3 regions of the uncultured Virgibacillus sp. genome follow, and region 3 is predicted to be linked to each of the others. Evidence: riboswitches for the same ligand, from Rfam matches in the RefSeq annotation. Region 3 holds a riboswitch; each other region holds the start of a gene.
The links. Region 3 has a riboswitch for S-adenosylmethionine ahead of Q1A47_RS15875 (5-methyltetrahydropteroyltriglutamate--homocysteine S-methyltransferase). Riboswitches for the same ligand answer to the same signal wherever they lie in the genome.

Region 1 (5,723 bases), on a different contig from region 3:
TTATGAGCTTGTAAATTTTTCCAAACAGCAGAATCTTTCAAGTCTTGTAAAGCTGTCCCTTCATTTTCAGGGTCATACGTGGTTAAGAACATATAATTAGCTGCATAGTCAGGGAGTACCTCTAGAGAAAGCTGTTTCGTACTTTCTCCTTCACTGTTCTTCTCTGGCATCTTTAATTTGAGCGCATTATACAAGGCTTGTCCACCTCTACCTGAATTATCACCAAAGGTCCACAATTCCCCTTTGTTTGTAAGCTCATAAATGCCAAATGTTTCATCCGGCTCGATAACACCCTCTAATTTTTTACGACCTTCCTCTCCTTTTTTATGAAAGTCAGTGAGGAATGCTTCTGCTTGATCCGGCTTACCTGTGATGTCACCGAATAGCTTAACGGTTTCTTCTACATCAGATGTAGTACCGTATGGGATATGAATGGTTGGAGCGATCTTAGATAATGCCTCGTAATTATCATCATACATAACGACGATTAGATCCGGTTTTAGCGATAATACTTTTTCTTCATTGAGTGGATAGCCAACATCTGTTGCATCCTTTAATAAATCTGATATAAATGGATTATCAAATGCTGTTGGTTCAGCACCTACTACGTTTGCACCTACGGACAGTAGTTCGCCCCCGTAGTAGTCGGTGACAATTCGTTTTGGTTTAACTGGTATATCGACATTCCCTTTAGCGGTTTCAAAACTACGCATTTCTTCTTGTTTATTATTATCTTCATTGCTATCTTGATTTTCTGATTCTTCTTCTGAGCTATTATTACCACCACATGCTGATAAGAAGACAGCAAGAATAACTAGAAAAACTGGTAAGCGCAATTTTTTAATCATTTTCAATCTCCTTAGCTTATGATTTTTGATATAGATGCCTTAATAGCGCTTTATTTCTTGAATTAAATTTATCGTTATGTGAAGATACCCTTGCTTTTGCTGTTGCATCAGGTTCTAATAATAGTTTTGCTTGATTAACGGCATTCGCTGCATCTACAAATGCTCCAGCAATTAAGTGTACCTTCCCATCAAACGATAAGATATCACCAGCTGCATAAAGACCTTCAATGGAAGTAGCTGATTTCGAGGTTCCTTTTACAAAGAAATCCCTTTCTATTTCAATATTTAAAGGGCTTTCTTTAATAAACGTTAATTCTCGTTCATAGCCATAGCTAATGATAAGCGCATCTGTTTTCACTTCTTCTTCTTGATTTGTCTCGTGGTTTCGTATTTCCACGGCTTCGATTTGATCGCCTTGTGCATTAGCATGCAACTTCTCAATGGTTGAATTAAAATGGATGTTAGCTGTAGAATTCATGATTTGCGAAATATGTGCTTCATGTCCTGTAAATTCATTTTTACGATGCACCATATGTAGCTGCTTAGCTATTGGTTCTAATTCGTTAGCCCAATCAATGGCTGAGTTTCCCCCACCAGATATGATAATGTTTTTATTTTTGAAATGCTCAAGACTTTGTACGGTATAATGCAGATTTGTTACCTCAAATCGATCTGCACCTTCAATATCAATTTTAATTGGATTTAATATACCGCCACCAACTGCAAGAATTACTGTTTTACTTAAATATTGATTACCAGAATGGGAAGTTAATACAAATAGGTTATCTTCATTTTTCTCTATTTTTGTAACTTTTTCGTTGAGAATGACTTCAGGATCGAATGTCAATGCTTGCTCTGCCATTTGATCAATTAAGGTAGCTCCAGTTACAGGAGTTAATCCACCTACATCCCAAATCATTTTCTCTGGATATACGTGTACCTTACCACCAAGCTTTGGTTGATATTCTATAATACGAGTTGATAAATCCCTCATGCCACTATAAAAAGATGCATATAAACCTGCTGGTCCACCACCAACAATAGTTACATCTGTAATATCTAAATGTTGCATATTATAATTACCTCCTTCGCCATTGATGATAATGAGAATCATTATCACTATGACTAATTATACAGAATTTTTTTAGGAAAGCAATAAACGGTTAGAAAAATAAATGACAGGTTTATAAAAAATTTTCAAATAGTAATTGACAGGATGTCGCAAGCGTAGTATTGTATATATCAATTACAAAATATAAACTTCTTATTCAGAGAGGTGGAGGGAATTGGCCCTTTGAAGCCTCGGCAGCGGACTTTACAAAGTACTGTGCCAAATCCAACAAGTCATTTGTGCTTGGAAAATAAGAAGAGAGCGCCAATAGATATGGAAATCTCTTCTTACAAACAAGGAGGGATTTTTTTATTCGGGACAAAATTTTATAGCGTAACTTCTTATCCAGAGAGGTGGAGGGACTGGCCCTTTGAAACCTCGGCAACAGACTCTATGAAGTACTGTGCCAAATCCAGCAAGCTAAGAGCTTGAAAGATAAGAAGAGGATAGTATATGGATGCCTCTTCTTAACTGAAGAGGCATTTTTAGTATAGACATAAAGGAGTGATACATCATGATTACATTTGAACGTGTAAGTAAAATTTATAATGGAAAGCAACAACAAATAAAGGCATTAGACGATGTGAATTTGCACATTGAAAAAGGTGAAATATTTGGTGTTATCGGTTTTAGTGGTGCTGGGAAAAGTTCCCTTATTCGTTGTGTGAACCTATTAGAACGTCCCTCTTCGGGAAAAGTAACGGTTAATAATCAAGATTTGCTAAGCCTTTCTCCAAAGGATCTACGTGAAGCTAAACGAAGCATCGGGATGATTTTTCAGCATTTTAATTTATTAAATGCTAAAACAGTATTCGCAAATGTAGCGATGCCGTTATTACTTGCTAATGTACCAAAAGATGAAGTGAAGCGTCGGGTTATAGAACTACTAGAGTTTGTTGGATTAAAAGATAAAGCAGATAATTATCCAGATCAACTATCTGGTGGACAAAAGCAGCGTGTAGGAATTGCTCGTGCCCTTGCTACGAAGCCAAAGGTATTATTATGTGACGAAGCAACTTCAGCACTAGATCCAGAAACTACGAAATCAATTTTACAGCTGCTAAAGAAGATAAATGAAGAATATAACCTAACCATTTTGATTATTACGCATGAAATGGGGGTTATTCGCGAGATTTGCGATAAGGTAGCGGTATTGGATGAGGGGAAAGTAGTAGAAGCAGGTTCCGTATTCGAAGTGTTTGCACAGCCAAAGACAGAGATTGCACATAAATTTGTACGGTCTGTGATGCATGATGATATTCCTAGATCCGTATATGAGCTGTTAAAAGTGCGGGATCAACGTCAGAAAATTTATCGAATTGTATTCCTTGGGGCATCGACGGGACGACCGCTATTATCAGAAATTGCTAAGCAATATGCGGTTGATGTAAATGTGTTATTTGGCAGTATTACGGAGCTACAGGGAACACCATTTGGCAATTTAATCGTCAAACTAGATGGTGATGAAAATGAAATAAATCGTGCTATCATGCATATTCACCAACAGAAGGTAACGGTAAAGGAGGTGCTAGCAGATGTTAGTTAATGGTCAACAAATTGTGGAAGCATTATGGGAGACTATTGTAATGGTTGGCGTTTCCTTGCTTTTTTCGTTTGTAATTGGTCTAATCTTAGGGATTTTACTTGTTGTCACAAGAAAAGGTCATTTATGGGAAAATAAAGCAGTTTTTACCGTATTAAATGCCATTATAAATGTGTTCCGATCTATTCCGTTTATTATCTTAATGGTTGCTGTCATACCATTTACTCGTTTGGTAGTTGGAACTTCAATTGGAACTGCGGCAGCTATTGTTCCAATGATTTTATATGCTGGCCCATATATTGCTCGATTAATAGAAAATTCACTACTAGAGGTTGATCCAGGTGTGATGGAGGCAGCACAGGCTATGGGTGCAACACCTAAACAGATAATTATGCGCTTCCTTATTCCAGAAGCGCTTAGCTCCTTGTTATTGGGTATTACGATTGCCACCATTGGACTCGTAGGTGCATCTGCCATGGCAGGTGCAGTAGGGGGTGGAGGCCTTGGCGACTTAGCTATTACTTACGGATATCAACGCTTTGATACATTGGTTATGATTATCACCGTAGGGATTCTCGTTATTATGGTTCAAGGCTTACAATCTACAGGCAATTTCATTTCTAAAAAAATTAGACGTCGGTAATGACTATTAATTTGAACGCTTTTTTCTAGCTATTTTTTAAAGCATTTATCGTTAAGTAACGTATTTAAAAATAAGGAGAGAACAGCATGAAAAGAATAACCATCCGTTTTTTATTGATTATATTGACAAGCATTATCACAGCATGTTCGAGTAGTGATGCAGCTACAACAGTGAAAGTCGGGATTAGTGGATCAGATACAGCCATTTGGGATTACGTGGCAGAAAAAGCAAAAAAAGAAGGGATAGATGTCGAAATCGTTCGTTTTTCTGACTATGTTCAGCCCAACTTAGCATTAGCTGAGGGGGAAATCGATGCAAATGCTTTTCAGACGGTATCTTATTTTGATGCTTTTATTGAAGAACATCATTTAGATTTAACCCCAATTGCAACAACAGTTATTGCTCCAATGGGCTTATATTCTGAAAAGCATGATCGTCCAGAAGATATTCCAGAAGGTGGAACCATTGCCTTAGCAAAAGAGGCAACAAATATGGGGAGAGGTCTATTGTTGTTACAGGACGCAGGGTTGATAACGTTAGAAGAAGGATTTGATGGCAATGGTTCATTAGATAAGATTGTTGAGAATCCAAAGAATCTTCAATTTGAATTGCTAGTGGCTGGTCAAACACCGCGTGTTTTACCTGATGTCGATGCTTCTATTATTAATAATGGGATTGCAGTTGATGCAGGTTTTAGCCCGTTAGATGATTCCATTTACCATGAAGATGAAACAGCAACGCCATATATAAATATCATCGCTGTCCAAAAAGAGGATCAAGATGATGAAGTGTTGAAGAAATTAGCAGATATTTATCAAACCGAGGATGTTGCGAATTTTATAGAAAAAGAAAGAGACGGAAATTCAATTCCAACGTTCGTACCGTTAAATGAAATAGGACATTAGACAAATAATAATATAGAGAGGTGAAGAAGATGACTATCGTTACAGGTAATATCGTGGAACTTAAAAAGCGAATTGCAACTTATATTGATGCGAATAAAGAAAGATATATAGGGATTAGTCATACCATACATGAGAACCCAGAAATCGGAAATCAGGAATTCTTTGCAGCTAAAACATTAACAGATATTTTAGTTGAGGAAGGCTTTGACGTTGAAAAAGATATAGCCGGGCACCAAACAGCGTTTATCGCAAAGAAACATGGTAGAGTTAAAGGACGGACCATTGGATTTTTAGCGGAATATGATGCGTTGCCTGGAATTGGGCATGCATGTGGCCATAATGTGATAGGCGCCACCAGTATTGCTGCTGCAATTGGTCTAAGTAAAGTAATTGATGAAATTGGTGGGAATTTAGTTGTATTAGGAACACCAGCTGAGGAAGGTGGACCTAATGGCAGTGCGAAAGGAAGTTTTGTAAAGGCAGGGCTTGTTGACCAGCTTGATGCTGCAATTATCGTACATCCAGGTGCCGAAACTAGTCTAACGTCACCAAGCTTAGCTGTAGATCCATTAGATTTCGAATTTCTTGGGAAGCCAGCTCATGCATCAGCGCATCCAGAAGAAGGAATAAATGCATTGGATGGTGTGATCCAATTGTTTAACGGGATAAATGC
Region 2 (5,723 bases), on a different contig from region 3:
TCCTTAAATTTTCGTCTTATTTTTAAAATAGCGCAAACGATTGTACAAAGGAGGAGAAAAATGCACAAAGAAGCTATCTATCACCGACCAAAAAATAATTTCGCCTATGCATATGACTGTGATACATTACATATTTTCTTGCAAACAAAAAAGAGTGATATACAATCCATTGATCTTATCCATGGTGATCCTTATGATTGGATAGATGGTCAATGGCAGACAACCATAAAACCGATGGAAAAATCAGGCTCTACTCATTTCCATGATTTTTGGTTTACACAAGTAAAACCTACATTCCGAAGAATGCGTTATGCTTTCATTTGTTCTGACGATGAAGAATCCTATATTTACAGTGAGGGAGGATTTTTTACACATCCTCCTAAAGACATAGCTCATTATTTTTGTTTTCCATACTTGAACAAAACAGATGTTTTCAACCCACCTGACTGGGTTAAGAAAACAATATGGTACCAGATATTCCCTGAACGTTTTGCAAATGATAATGAGAAATTAAATCCTAAGGGAAGTTTACCTTGGAATTCAACCTGCCCTAGCCCCACTAATTTTTTTGGAGGAGATTTCCAAGGAATAATTAACCACCTTGACTATTTAGAAGCATTAGGAATTAATGGAATATACTTGACACCGATTTTTAAAGCGCACTCAAATCATAAGTACGATACGATAGATTACATGGAAATTGATCCACAATTTGGAGACAAGAAGCTGTTTCGTGAATTGGTTAAAAAATGTCATCAGCGGGGCATAAAAATAATGCTCGATGCTGTCTTTAATCATAGTGGATTTTACTTTCCTCCGTTCCAGGATGTACTAGAAAAACAGGAGCAATCAAGTTATACGGATTGGTTTCATATAAAAGATTTTCCTATCCGTACGGAACCAGTACCAAATTACGATACGTTTGCTTTTGTATCGACAATGCCCAAATTAAATACAGAAAACGCTGCAGTACGAAATTATTTATTACAAGTGGCTCGTTATTGGATAAAGGAATTCGACATTGATGGCTGGCGCTTAGACGTTGCTAATGAAATTGACCATTCTTTCTGGAGAGACTTCCGTCGTACAGTTAAAGAGGCCAAACCAGATGCCTATATTTTAGGTGAGATTTGGCATGATTCAATGCCTTGGCTACATGGAGACCAATTTGATGCAGTTATGAATTATCCATTTACAAACAGTGTCATTGATTTTTTTGGCAAAAATGAAATAAAAGCATCTGACTTTACAGCGTCAATTTCAACATTACTGCATATGTACCCACGAAATATTAATGAAGTAGCCTTTAATCTCTTGGATAGTCATGACACGCCTCGCGTGTTAACATTAGCAAATGGTAATGTAGAAAAAGTAAAATTAATGTATTTATTTCAACTATCATTTGCGGGAACACCCTGCATTTATTACGGTGATGAAATTGGCATGCAAGGTGGTGAAGATCCTGGATGTCGCTCATGTATGGAATGGAACACCAACAGGCAAAATCTTGAACTATTTCAATTCATTCAAACACTCATCACATTGCGAAAAACAGATCCCCTTTTTGGCAATTATGGTAATTTCAGATTTATTTATGATGATAATGAAGCAAATCTTATTTGCTATGAAAAAAGGAATATAAATAGGTGCCTAGTTTTTATTTTACACGCAGGAAAAATGAAAACAAAGCTTAGCATCCATTCTATCATGGACGAGACTAAATCTATTAGTGAATGGTTCCTATCAAAACAAGGAATGATCAGGAAAGCATTGGATTCTAAAACCGATCCATTAATAATACAGCCACTTAGCTATCGTATTTTTGAAATGTAATAATTTTTTAAAATTTTCTCTTGACAGTCTATTTACTTTCTAAGATAATGAGTACAATCAAAACTTCATAATTTACCTATCGAGAGTCAGGGGAGGAAACTGGTCCATTGATCCTGCGGCAACCATACTCATTCAAAAAGAGTAATACGGTGCTAAATCCAGCAAACGAAAGTTGTTTGAAAGATGGGAACTGTAATGTATAAGCCAATCAAACCTCTTTCAATCTGAAAAGAGGTTTTTATTTTTTTCTCTAACTATTTTGGTGATTTAAAAGGAGGGATCAGATGGCACAGATCGATGATACGAAAATAAACGATATTATTTCAGCAATTCAAAGGGTCGAGTTTGGATCATTAGTAATTACGGTTCATGAAGGAGAGGTTACACAAATTGACACAACGGAGAAAAAACGCTATCCATTAAAACCAAAAGTAAAGAGAAAGTGATAGGAAAATAATTCTTTCACTTCTTTCATTATTACTCCACTTTGTTCGTATGTTGCGCTTATTGGAACACCAATGGCCATATTTGCAAAGTCGAAGTAAAGCTACTTAAATAACTTTCGCTTATGCTGATTAGACGACTAAAGGCACCCACTTGAAGAAGAATATATTCTTCGTATTAGTAGGGTGTCTTTTTTTAAATAAAAATTGGAAAGGAGTGTGATGAGAGATGGATTTATTAACTGAATTAGATAGAAGAATCCTTATTGGTGATGGTGCAATGGGGTCTTTACTTTATTCCTATGGAGTGGATCACTGCTTTGAAGAATTAAATCTTACATTAGAAGAACAAATTGCACAAATTCACCAAGCATATATTCATGCTGGTGCTGATTTAATTCAAACAAATACGTATGGTGCCAATTATATTAAGCTCGCCAGATATGGATTAGAGGATCAAGTAAAAAAAATCAATACAGCCGCTATAAAAATAGCAAAGCAAACGGCTAGTGAGGATGTATTTGTGCTTGGAACGATTGGTGGTATACATGGTACACAAACACTTCAAGCCACGAATGATGAAATTAAGAGAAGCTTTAGAGAACAGTTATATTGTTTACTATTGGAGGGGGTAGACGGTCTAATCTTAGAAACCTACTACGATCTAGAAGAGTTGACAACTGTACTTGAAATAGCTAGAGAAGAGACAGCGCTACCAATTATAGCGAATGTATCCATGCATGAGGCAGGTATACTACAAAACGGCATCCCTTTACCAGAGGCATTACAACGGTTACAAAACACAGGAGCAGATATTGTCGGAATTAATTGCCGCTTAGGTCCATTTCATATGCTTGATTCTTTAAAGGAGGTCCCTTTACTAGAAAGGTCATTTCTTGCAGCTTATCCAAATGCTAGTCTTCCTGCATATCGTGACGGAAAACTTATCTATGAAAATGAGCCAGATTATTTTAAAAGCTGTGCCAAAGATTTTCGTAATGAAGGGGTAAGGCTTCTTGGAGGATGTTGTGGAACAACTCCCGCCCATATTCAAGCAATTGCAGAGGGCGTTAAAGATTTAGAGCCGTTACAGGAAAAAGAAGTAATTCCTAAAGCAGAACCGATTGAAATTCGTAATAGTCCAATAGATAAAGAGCCCCGCTTAATAGATATGGTAAAGCAAAGACATTCTATTATCGTTGAATTCGACGCACCGAAACACTTAGATACGGAGGAGTATTTGGAAGGGATTAGAGCTTTAGATAAAGCAGGTATTGATGCAATTACACTTGCTGACAATTCATTGGCAACACCTAGAATCAGCAATATAGCAATCGCTGCAAAAATCAAACAGGAAATCGGTATCAAACCACTCGTGCATTTAACTTGTAGAGATCGCAATTTAATCGGATTGCAATCACATCTAATGGGATTACATGCACTTGAGATCAATGAAATCCTAGCCATTACTGGAGACCCTACTAAAATAGGAGATTTCCCTGGGGCAACATCGGTTTTCGACCTAACATCACTTGACTTAATTAAACTCATAAAACAATTTAATCAAGGTTTGTCATTCTCTGGTAAATCACTTAGACAACCTACTAAGTTTCAAGTTGGTGCGGCCTTTAATCCCAATGTTGCAAGACTAGATAAAGCTGTTAAGAGAATGGAAAGAAAAATAGATCGAGGTGCTGATTACTTTCTAACACAACCAATATACAGTAAAGAAAAAATTATCGAGCTTGCCGAAGAAACACATCATATAGATAAGCCAATATATGTAGGCATTATGCCATTGACATCAACCAAAAATGCAGAATTCCTGCACAATGAAGTACCAGGAATTAAAATGCCAGAAATTATTCGGCAACGAATGAAAAACGTAGCAGTAGATAAGCAACAGTCCATCAAGCAAGGAATTGAGATTGCAAAGGAATTGCTTGATACTGCGCTAACACATTTCCAAGGCATCTATTTAGTAACCCCATTTATGCGTTATGACATCAGTATACAATTAGTAAACTATATCCATAAATCTTTAGAGATAAACCATTCATCAATGATGAAACGAATATAACCAAAATACAAATTACAGGAGGAAAAAGAATGACATTTACTGCAATTAGCTCTAACTTAGGTTACCCAAGAATTGGAGAAAAAAGAGAATGGAAACGAGCGCTGGAAAGCTTTTGGAAGGAAGAAATTACAAAAGAACAATTAATTAAAGAAACAGATAAAATCAGGTTAAAAAATTTGAAAAAGCAACAGGAGCTTGGCATTGATCTAATACCAGTTGGTGACTTCTCTTTCTATGATCATGTGCTTGACACATCAGCAATGTTCGGTGTTATTCCAGAACGTTTTTCTTACAATGGTGGAAAGGTTGATTTAGAAACCTATTTTGCTATTGCCCGTGGAACTAAAGATGCTGTTGCTTCAGAAATCACCAAGTGGTTTAATACGAACTATCATTATATTGTTCCCGAATTGGAACATGCACAGCCTATACTAACAGAAAATCGTCCACTTGCTTTTTATAAGGAAGCAAAAGAAGAATTAGGTATCGACGGTAAACCTGTAATCTTAGGCCCAATCACATATTTAAGCTTAGCAAAGGGGTATAAAGAGGAAGAATTCGATGAATTACTGGATGTGTTTGTTCCATTGTATCTGCAAATATTGGAGGAATTAGAATCAGCAGGAGCTACATGGGTCCAGATAGACGAGCCTATCTTTGGAACCAAATTAGATGATGCAGTGATTCAAAAAGCAAAAAAAGTCTATACGCAATTCTGCGAAGCAGCACCAAAACTAAAACTCATTTTACAGACATACTTTGAACATGTGATCAATTATGAATCTATTATTGAATTCCCTGTTGCAGCAATCGGTCTTGACTTTGTTCATGGTGATAGCTTACAACTAATTAAGCAGTTTGGTTTTCCTAAAGATAAAGTATTAGCTGCTGGTATTATTAATGGTCGAAACGTTTGGCAAGAAAACATAGCAGATAAGCTTTCTATTATTGAAGAAATAAAATCAATTACGACTATTCAAGATATTATTTTACAGCCTTCCTCTTCCTTATTACATGTACCGGTAACGAAAAAGCTAGAAGTGGATTTAAATCCAGATATAAAAGCTGGCTTATCCTTTGCTGACGAAAAGCTTGAAGACATTACTACACTTACAAAGGGCTGCAACGATGGAGAGCATAGTATTGCCACTAAAATAAAAACGAACCAAGAACAGCTTGCGCGCTTTAATAGTTCAGCATTGCGAACAAATGACCAAGTTAGAAAAGAGCTTCAGAGCCTAGATACTTCCGATGCAAAGCGGCCATTACCGTTCAATCAGAGGATTAAAAAGCAGCAACACGAATTAAAACTTCCATTATTACCAACGACGACAATTGGGAGCTTACCACAAACCCCAGTAGTAAGA
Region 3 (5,723 bases):
TCTATATGTGTTAGAAGGCACGCTTACCATTGAAGTTGATTATGAGGAAGCCATTTTACAACCATATGATTGTATATTCTTAGATTCTTCAACACCACATAATTGGTATAATTATACGGACAAACCAATAAAGTTCCTATGTATTTCTTCCAGAGAATAGATATTCCATAAAGTACATGTTGATACAGCAATCTAGACCTTTGAATACTCCTGTTGGGGTGGCTGCCGTGTAAAGCCTAAAATAATTGGATTCATCCACAGGAGTCGGTCAGCCAAATCAGTTGCTCAAGAGGAGGCTGTCTTTTGGGACAGCTCCTTGTCTGATTACAAATGATTATCGATAAACACTGTTAGTACCCTCGCTGGTTCATTATTAACGGGAATAAATAAATGTGACTTATTTCCTTTAAAAAAAGCACTATCTCCTTTTTCCATGTAATGCTTCTCATCTTCATAAAGTAAATGGATAGCTCCCTCTAAAATATAAATAAACTCATCTTGGGAGTGCGTATAGGTCTCTTCGCGGACATTCATATCCCGAGGAGTTACATGAACAATAGTAGGTTCAATTCCTGTAAACCGCGAACGATTTGCCAGCAATTCATAGGAGTAACCCATATTCTCATCACCTACTTTAAATTGCCGTTCTGTATGAGGGAGTAAAACAAGATCTCGATCATCATGATCATCCAAAATCCAGGTTAGTGGTACTTCTAATTCTTCACTAATTTTGGATAAAGTGGCAATTGCTGAAGCTGTCTGTCCATTTTCAATTTTAGATAAAAGGCTTTTGGAGATTCCACATGCTTCCGCTACCTGCTGTTGTGTTTTTTTCATACGCAAGCGCATTTGCTTAATTTTCTTACCTATATTATTAAGATTTATTGCAATTCTCTCCTTCCGCTAGTGGTCACACGTTCTATAAACTTCTTTAATGATAGAATAGAACGAAACTATCGTCAATCCGAACATACAGATAATCACTGCCTATAGATTTAATCACATACAAGCAGAGTGTGCTGTTTTTTTAGCTAGTTCTGTTTACTTTGCTAATATTAACGGGTCAAAGCACCCTTCCTTTCGTTAGGTAACATCACCATTTAAAAAAATGAATGATAAAGCACCCAACTACATTCCGAATATACTGATATGCTCGAAAGGTAATTCGGAGTTACTTTATCTTCATTCATTCAAAATGGTTTAATATAAGCGGCTACTAATATGCTTTCTTACTTCCACACATCCTTAGCGATATCTACTACATGTCTAACCTTATTCCATTGCTCTTCTTCTGTTATCAGATTACCTTCTTCTGTAGAAGCGAAACCGCATTGCGGACTAAGACAGAGCTGTTCATACGGAAGGTAGTTAGCAGCTTCAGCAATACGTTTCTTAATAACATCTTTATCTTCCAGCTCTGGGAACTTAGAAGTAACTAATCCTAAGACTACACAAAGATCATCTCTGTTCACATAGGATAAAGGCTCGAAACCTCCAGATCGCTCGTCATCAAATTCAAGGAAAAGCCCGTCCACATTCAACCCAGCGAAAATGGTTTCAGAAACAGCATCATAAGAACCTGTACTGAAATAATGGGAACGATAATTGCCTCGACAAATATGCATGGTGATAAGTAAATCTTTAGGCCTTTCAGCAATCGATTCATTAATCACACGTTTGCAAATATCCCTTAGTTTTTCTGGATTCATGCCCTTTGCTTGCAGTGAGGAAATCCCTTCTTCTGATAGAAAGGATGCCCATGATGTGTCATCTAACTGAAGGTAACGACAACCTGCATCATAAAATGCCTGAATTGCTTGTTGATAAGCCATAATCACATCTGGAACAAGGTCTTCGATTGTTTGATAAATATCTGTATCAAATCCAGCACGAACGAGTAACATGTTCGGACTTGGGATCGTCTGTTTGGCAACATGACGGTTCCCTACCACTTCATTCAGAAACTTAAAATCTGCGAGAAATGGATGCTCTTTATTAAACTCCACCTTTCCAGTAACATGAATGGAATGCTTTTTTGTCTCAATTCCAGCAAATTTCAAGCCATTATTTGGCTCAAATCCCTCAACACCACTTAAATTCTCTAAAAAGTCGAAATGCCACCAAGAACGCCGAAGTTCTCCATCGGTTATAGCCATTAGCCCAGCTGCCTTTTGTTTCTCTACTAGCTTAATAATTTCTGCATCTTCAATTGCTCTTCGTTGTTTTTCACTAATTTCTCCTTTAGCATATTGAGATCTCGCGTGCTTGATACGATCTGTTCTTAGAAAGCTACCTACATGATCTCCTTTGAAAGGTGCTATTCGTTCTACTGCTGTTGTCAATGTATCCACTCCTTTATAGTTATAAAAAGGCTGAGACAAAAGAATGAAGAAACAATTAAAAACGAACAATGATTGGTTGAAAATTAATTATCGTTCGTATTGATCAGAATCATTCATTTAGCACCTGAAATAAGCGAGACTCCGGCCGTAACACCACGAGTCCGAAGATCCACTAGAAAAAGCGTTTTCCTTACCAAGTTAGCTGAGACCGTTCCCGCGGAAAGCGAGTATATTTCACGATGCTGGAATGATACTCCTATTGATAACATGATTATTCGTATTTTGAGTAAATAAGTGTGTTTTGCCTCAGCCTCGTTAAAAAGAACCCTTCTGCTAAGAAGGGCTCTTTTGTATACATACATCGTCACCTTCTCATCTTTCAAGTTTATAAAACTTGCTAGAAGTAGCACCTTATTTATAAAACAGGTTGCTGAGGTGTCTTCAGGCTAGTCCCTCGACCTCTCTAGATAAGAATATTATGTAATTATTTAAATAATTAAAACTATCATAGCAATTCTATTAAAAAATAGCAAAAGATTCCTCACACTATTTAATAACTGCTGTCCATTTCACCCTTTCTAATAGCTTTATTGACATCTAATAATCAACAGATTCACCTATTATGAGGAAGCATGTAGTGATTATGTCTTTCTGCAAAAGCTACGTATGAAAAATCGACTTTTTACAAATGGTAATTATAGCTTTTATTCATTTTTTCAACCTTATACTAGATATCAAACCATCCATTTAGAGGAGGCTGTACGATGGATCACACCTGGTTCTCCCTCATTCCCTTTACTATTGTTATTGCTTTAGCTATATGGCAAAAAAGACTTCTTCCTGGACTAGTGCTGGGACTCCTTGTAGGTGCTTTTCTGTTAGAATTCAGCGTATTAAACGGAACAAAAGAAGCCGTAAACTATCTCATAACGACATTGGCAGATCCAGGGAATATTAATATTATCGCCTTTTTATATTTATTTGGCGGATTGATTGGTATGATGCAAATTTCTGGAGGAGTTAAAGGATTTTCTGAGTGGGTTGGTGACAAAATTCAATCCGAACGAGGACTTCTAGTTGTCATCTGGTTGACCCTACCTTTTACATTTATGATGCCGATGTTTCGAATAATGATGATTGGACCCGTGGTAAAATCCTTACTTAAAAAGGTGAACATGTCTCACTGGAAAGTAGGGTTCACGATGGATGTATCCACCAGTTCCGTTATCGTATTATTACCAGCTGCCACTGCTTTCGTCGGTTTCATGGTTTCCCTTATTGAAGGGGGAATTCAAAAACATAATCTGGAAGCAGATGCCTATCAAGTATTTTTGTACAGTATTCCATTTAACTTTTTTGCAATTGTAATGCTGATCATTGGACTAATTAGGACATTCTGGTCCAAGCCCAGCAAAAAGCAAACCAACAAAGATCAAAACATGCAACAGACAGATGAACATCACCGCATAGGAATTAAAAAAGAGCTATCCATGGTGAAAGCGCAGCCTTGGAATTTAATTGTTCCTTTGTTTTTATTGCTTGGTCTAACCTTATTTTTATTATGGCAAAACGGCGTAGAAAAAGGAGCTACCGGAATATTTAATGCCTTTGCAAAAGCGGATGCTACCTTTGTTATCTTACTTGCCGTATTTATTACACTCATCATCACGTTTATTTTCTATATGTTAAGGGACCAAAAACTAAGTGAAACCATTTACCACTTTTATGATGGTGGAAACCAACTCATGGAGGCAATTATTCTTCTGGTACTAGTATGGTCCTTATCTTTTGTTGCAGAAGACCTTGGGTTTTCCAAATTTATCGAGGCGACAATTGGCAGTTTTCTTCCTGCATTTACTATTCCAGCTATTGTTTTTTTAGTAGGTTCAGCTGTCAGCTATTTCCTAGGTTCATCCTTTGGAACATGGGGGATATTTATGCCACTGGGGATTGCTCTGGCAACTTCAACAGGAGCTTCATTACCGATGACAGTTGGTGCCGTATTTGCAAGCGGTTCATTTGGAGCAATGACCTCTCCGCTAGGCGACACTACCATTACAACGGCATCTATTCTAGAAGTTCCTCTTGTCGAATATGCACAGTATAAATTAAAAATTGTATCCATAGGCGTAGGTATTGCAGCAGCTTTGTACTTAGTAGTAGCATATTTTATTTAATAGGAAAAGGAAGAGGAGACTGGCCACAACCTATTGTATAGATGGAGGCAAGTCTCCTTCCTGAGAAGAAACGTCAAAGTCTCCTTGATCACCGAGTTGATGAATCGTTTGCTGAATGGTTTAGAGGGTGATGTTACTTACTGAAAGACGTATAAAGTAAAATGGGGGATTTTTGTTCCTCCACTGATGTTAGTACCACAAAGATATGACCTAAATCCCTTTGAACCATTCGGACATTTACTGGCAGTGGCAGTCGATCACTCACTTATTCATATTGTTTTCACTTTATTGCTTGAAGTGGAGATATTACTGCCAATTATATAGGCGATAAACTCTTGCTTCATATGGTTTTAAAACCATATTCTTCAGTTGCTCTTCGTTCTCTACATCGTAATTGCTGATTAACAACTTTGCTGATGAAACTATCAGAGTTTCTGTCACGTTGACATCAGCTTCTTCTTCAAATAAATTCACAAGAATTAACATTTGCTGATCTCCATCCGTTCTGGTATAGCCATACACCTGATCATGATCTGCTAAGACCAGGTTGTAACTTCCATAAATAAATGCAGAATATTGCTTCCTAATGTGTATCAATTGTTTGTAATAATGGTAAATGGATGTTGGATCAGCCAGTTGATCGGAAACATTGATTCTTCTATAATTCGGATTGACCTTCATCCAAGGTTGTCCTGTTGTAAAACCAGCATTTTCCTTGCCATTCCACTGCATAGGCGTTCTCGAATTATCTCTTCCTTTTTCCCAAATGATCTCCATGATTTCTTGATGACTTGTGCCTTTTTCAATTTCTTCAGCATACAGATTTTTCATAGCCACATCGTTATAATCTTCAATCGCTGGAAATTGAACATTTGTCATCCCTATTTCCTGTCCCTGATAAATAAATGGTGTACCCTGCATAAGAAAATATAGCGTAGCTAATCCCTTTGCCGAAACCTTCCAATATTCATCATCATTCCCCCAACTCGAAACGGAACGAGTCTGATCATGGTTTTCGAGGAATAATGCATTCCAGCCGACTCCCTCAAGCCCCTTTTGCCATTTAGTTAATGTTTCTTTTAAGGCATGGATGTCTAATCCACCAGTAATACTTTTCCCCCAAAGATCCAAGTGTTCAAATTGGAAGACCATATTAAATTTACCCTTCTCTTCGCCAACCCAAAGTGCAGCGTCCTCCATCGTG

Region 1: another riboswitch for S-adenosylmethionine. It lies ahead of Q1A47_RS12115 (methionine ABC transporter ATP-binding protein); the one in region 3 lies ahead of Q1A47_RS15875 (5-methyltetrahydropteroyltriglutamate--homocysteine S-methyltransferase).
Region 2: another riboswitch for S-adenosylmethionine. It lies ahead of Q1A47_RS06420 (YezD family protein); the one in region 3 lies ahead of Q1A47_RS15875 (5-methyltetrahydropteroyltriglutamate--homocysteine S-methyltransferase).

Annotation. Positions count from the first base shown of each region.
Region 1 is NZ_CANMAB010000052.1:2,530-8,252, forward strand. It holds gene Q1A47_RS12105 (ABC transporter substrate-binding protein) at 1-848, opposite strand, end outside; gene Q1A47_RS12110 (NAD(P)/FAD-dependent oxidoreductase) at 865-1,920, opposite strand; SAM riboswitch class I at 2,110-2,216, shown strand; SAM riboswitch class I at 2,298-2,401, shown strand; gene Q1A47_RS12115 (methionine ABC transporter ATP-binding protein) at 2,474-3,505, shown strand; gene Q1A47_RS12120 (methionine ABC transporter permease) at 3,495-4,145, shown strand; gene Q1A47_RS12125 (MetQ/NlpA family ABC transporter substrate-binding protein) at 4,232-5,050, shown strand; gene Q1A47_RS12130 (M20 family metallopeptidase) at 5,080-5,723, shown strand, end outside.
Region 2 is NZ_CANMAB010000019.1:13,234-18,956, reverse strand. It holds gene Q1A47_RS06425 (glycoside hydrolase family 13 protein) at 61-1,833, shown strand; SAM riboswitch class I at 1,907-2,023, shown strand; gene Q1A47_RS06420 (YezD family protein) at 2,118-2,279, shown strand; gene Q1A47_RS06415 (bifunctional homocysteine S-methyltransferase/methylenetetrahydrofolate reductase) at 2,506-4,356, shown strand; gene metE (5-methyltetrahydropteroyltriglutamate--homocysteine S-methyltransferase) at 4,386-5,723, shown strand, end outside.
Region 3 is NZ_CANMAB010000086.1:5,121-10,843, forward strand. It holds gene Q1A47_RS15865 (helix-turn-helix domain-containing protein) at 1-160, shown strand, start outside; gene Q1A47_RS15870 (XRE family transcriptional regulator) at 325-891, opposite strand; gene Q1A47_RS15875 (5-methyltetrahydropteroyltriglutamate--homocysteine S-methyltransferase) at 1,230-2,342, opposite strand; SAM riboswitch class I at 2,712-2,816, opposite strand; gene Q1A47_RS15880 (Na+/H+ antiporter NhaC family protein) at 3,107-4,519, shown strand; gene Q1A47_RS15885 (hypothetical protein) at 4,706-4,843, shown strand; gene Q1A47_RS15890 (alpha-glucosidase) at 4,826-5,723, opposite strand, start outside.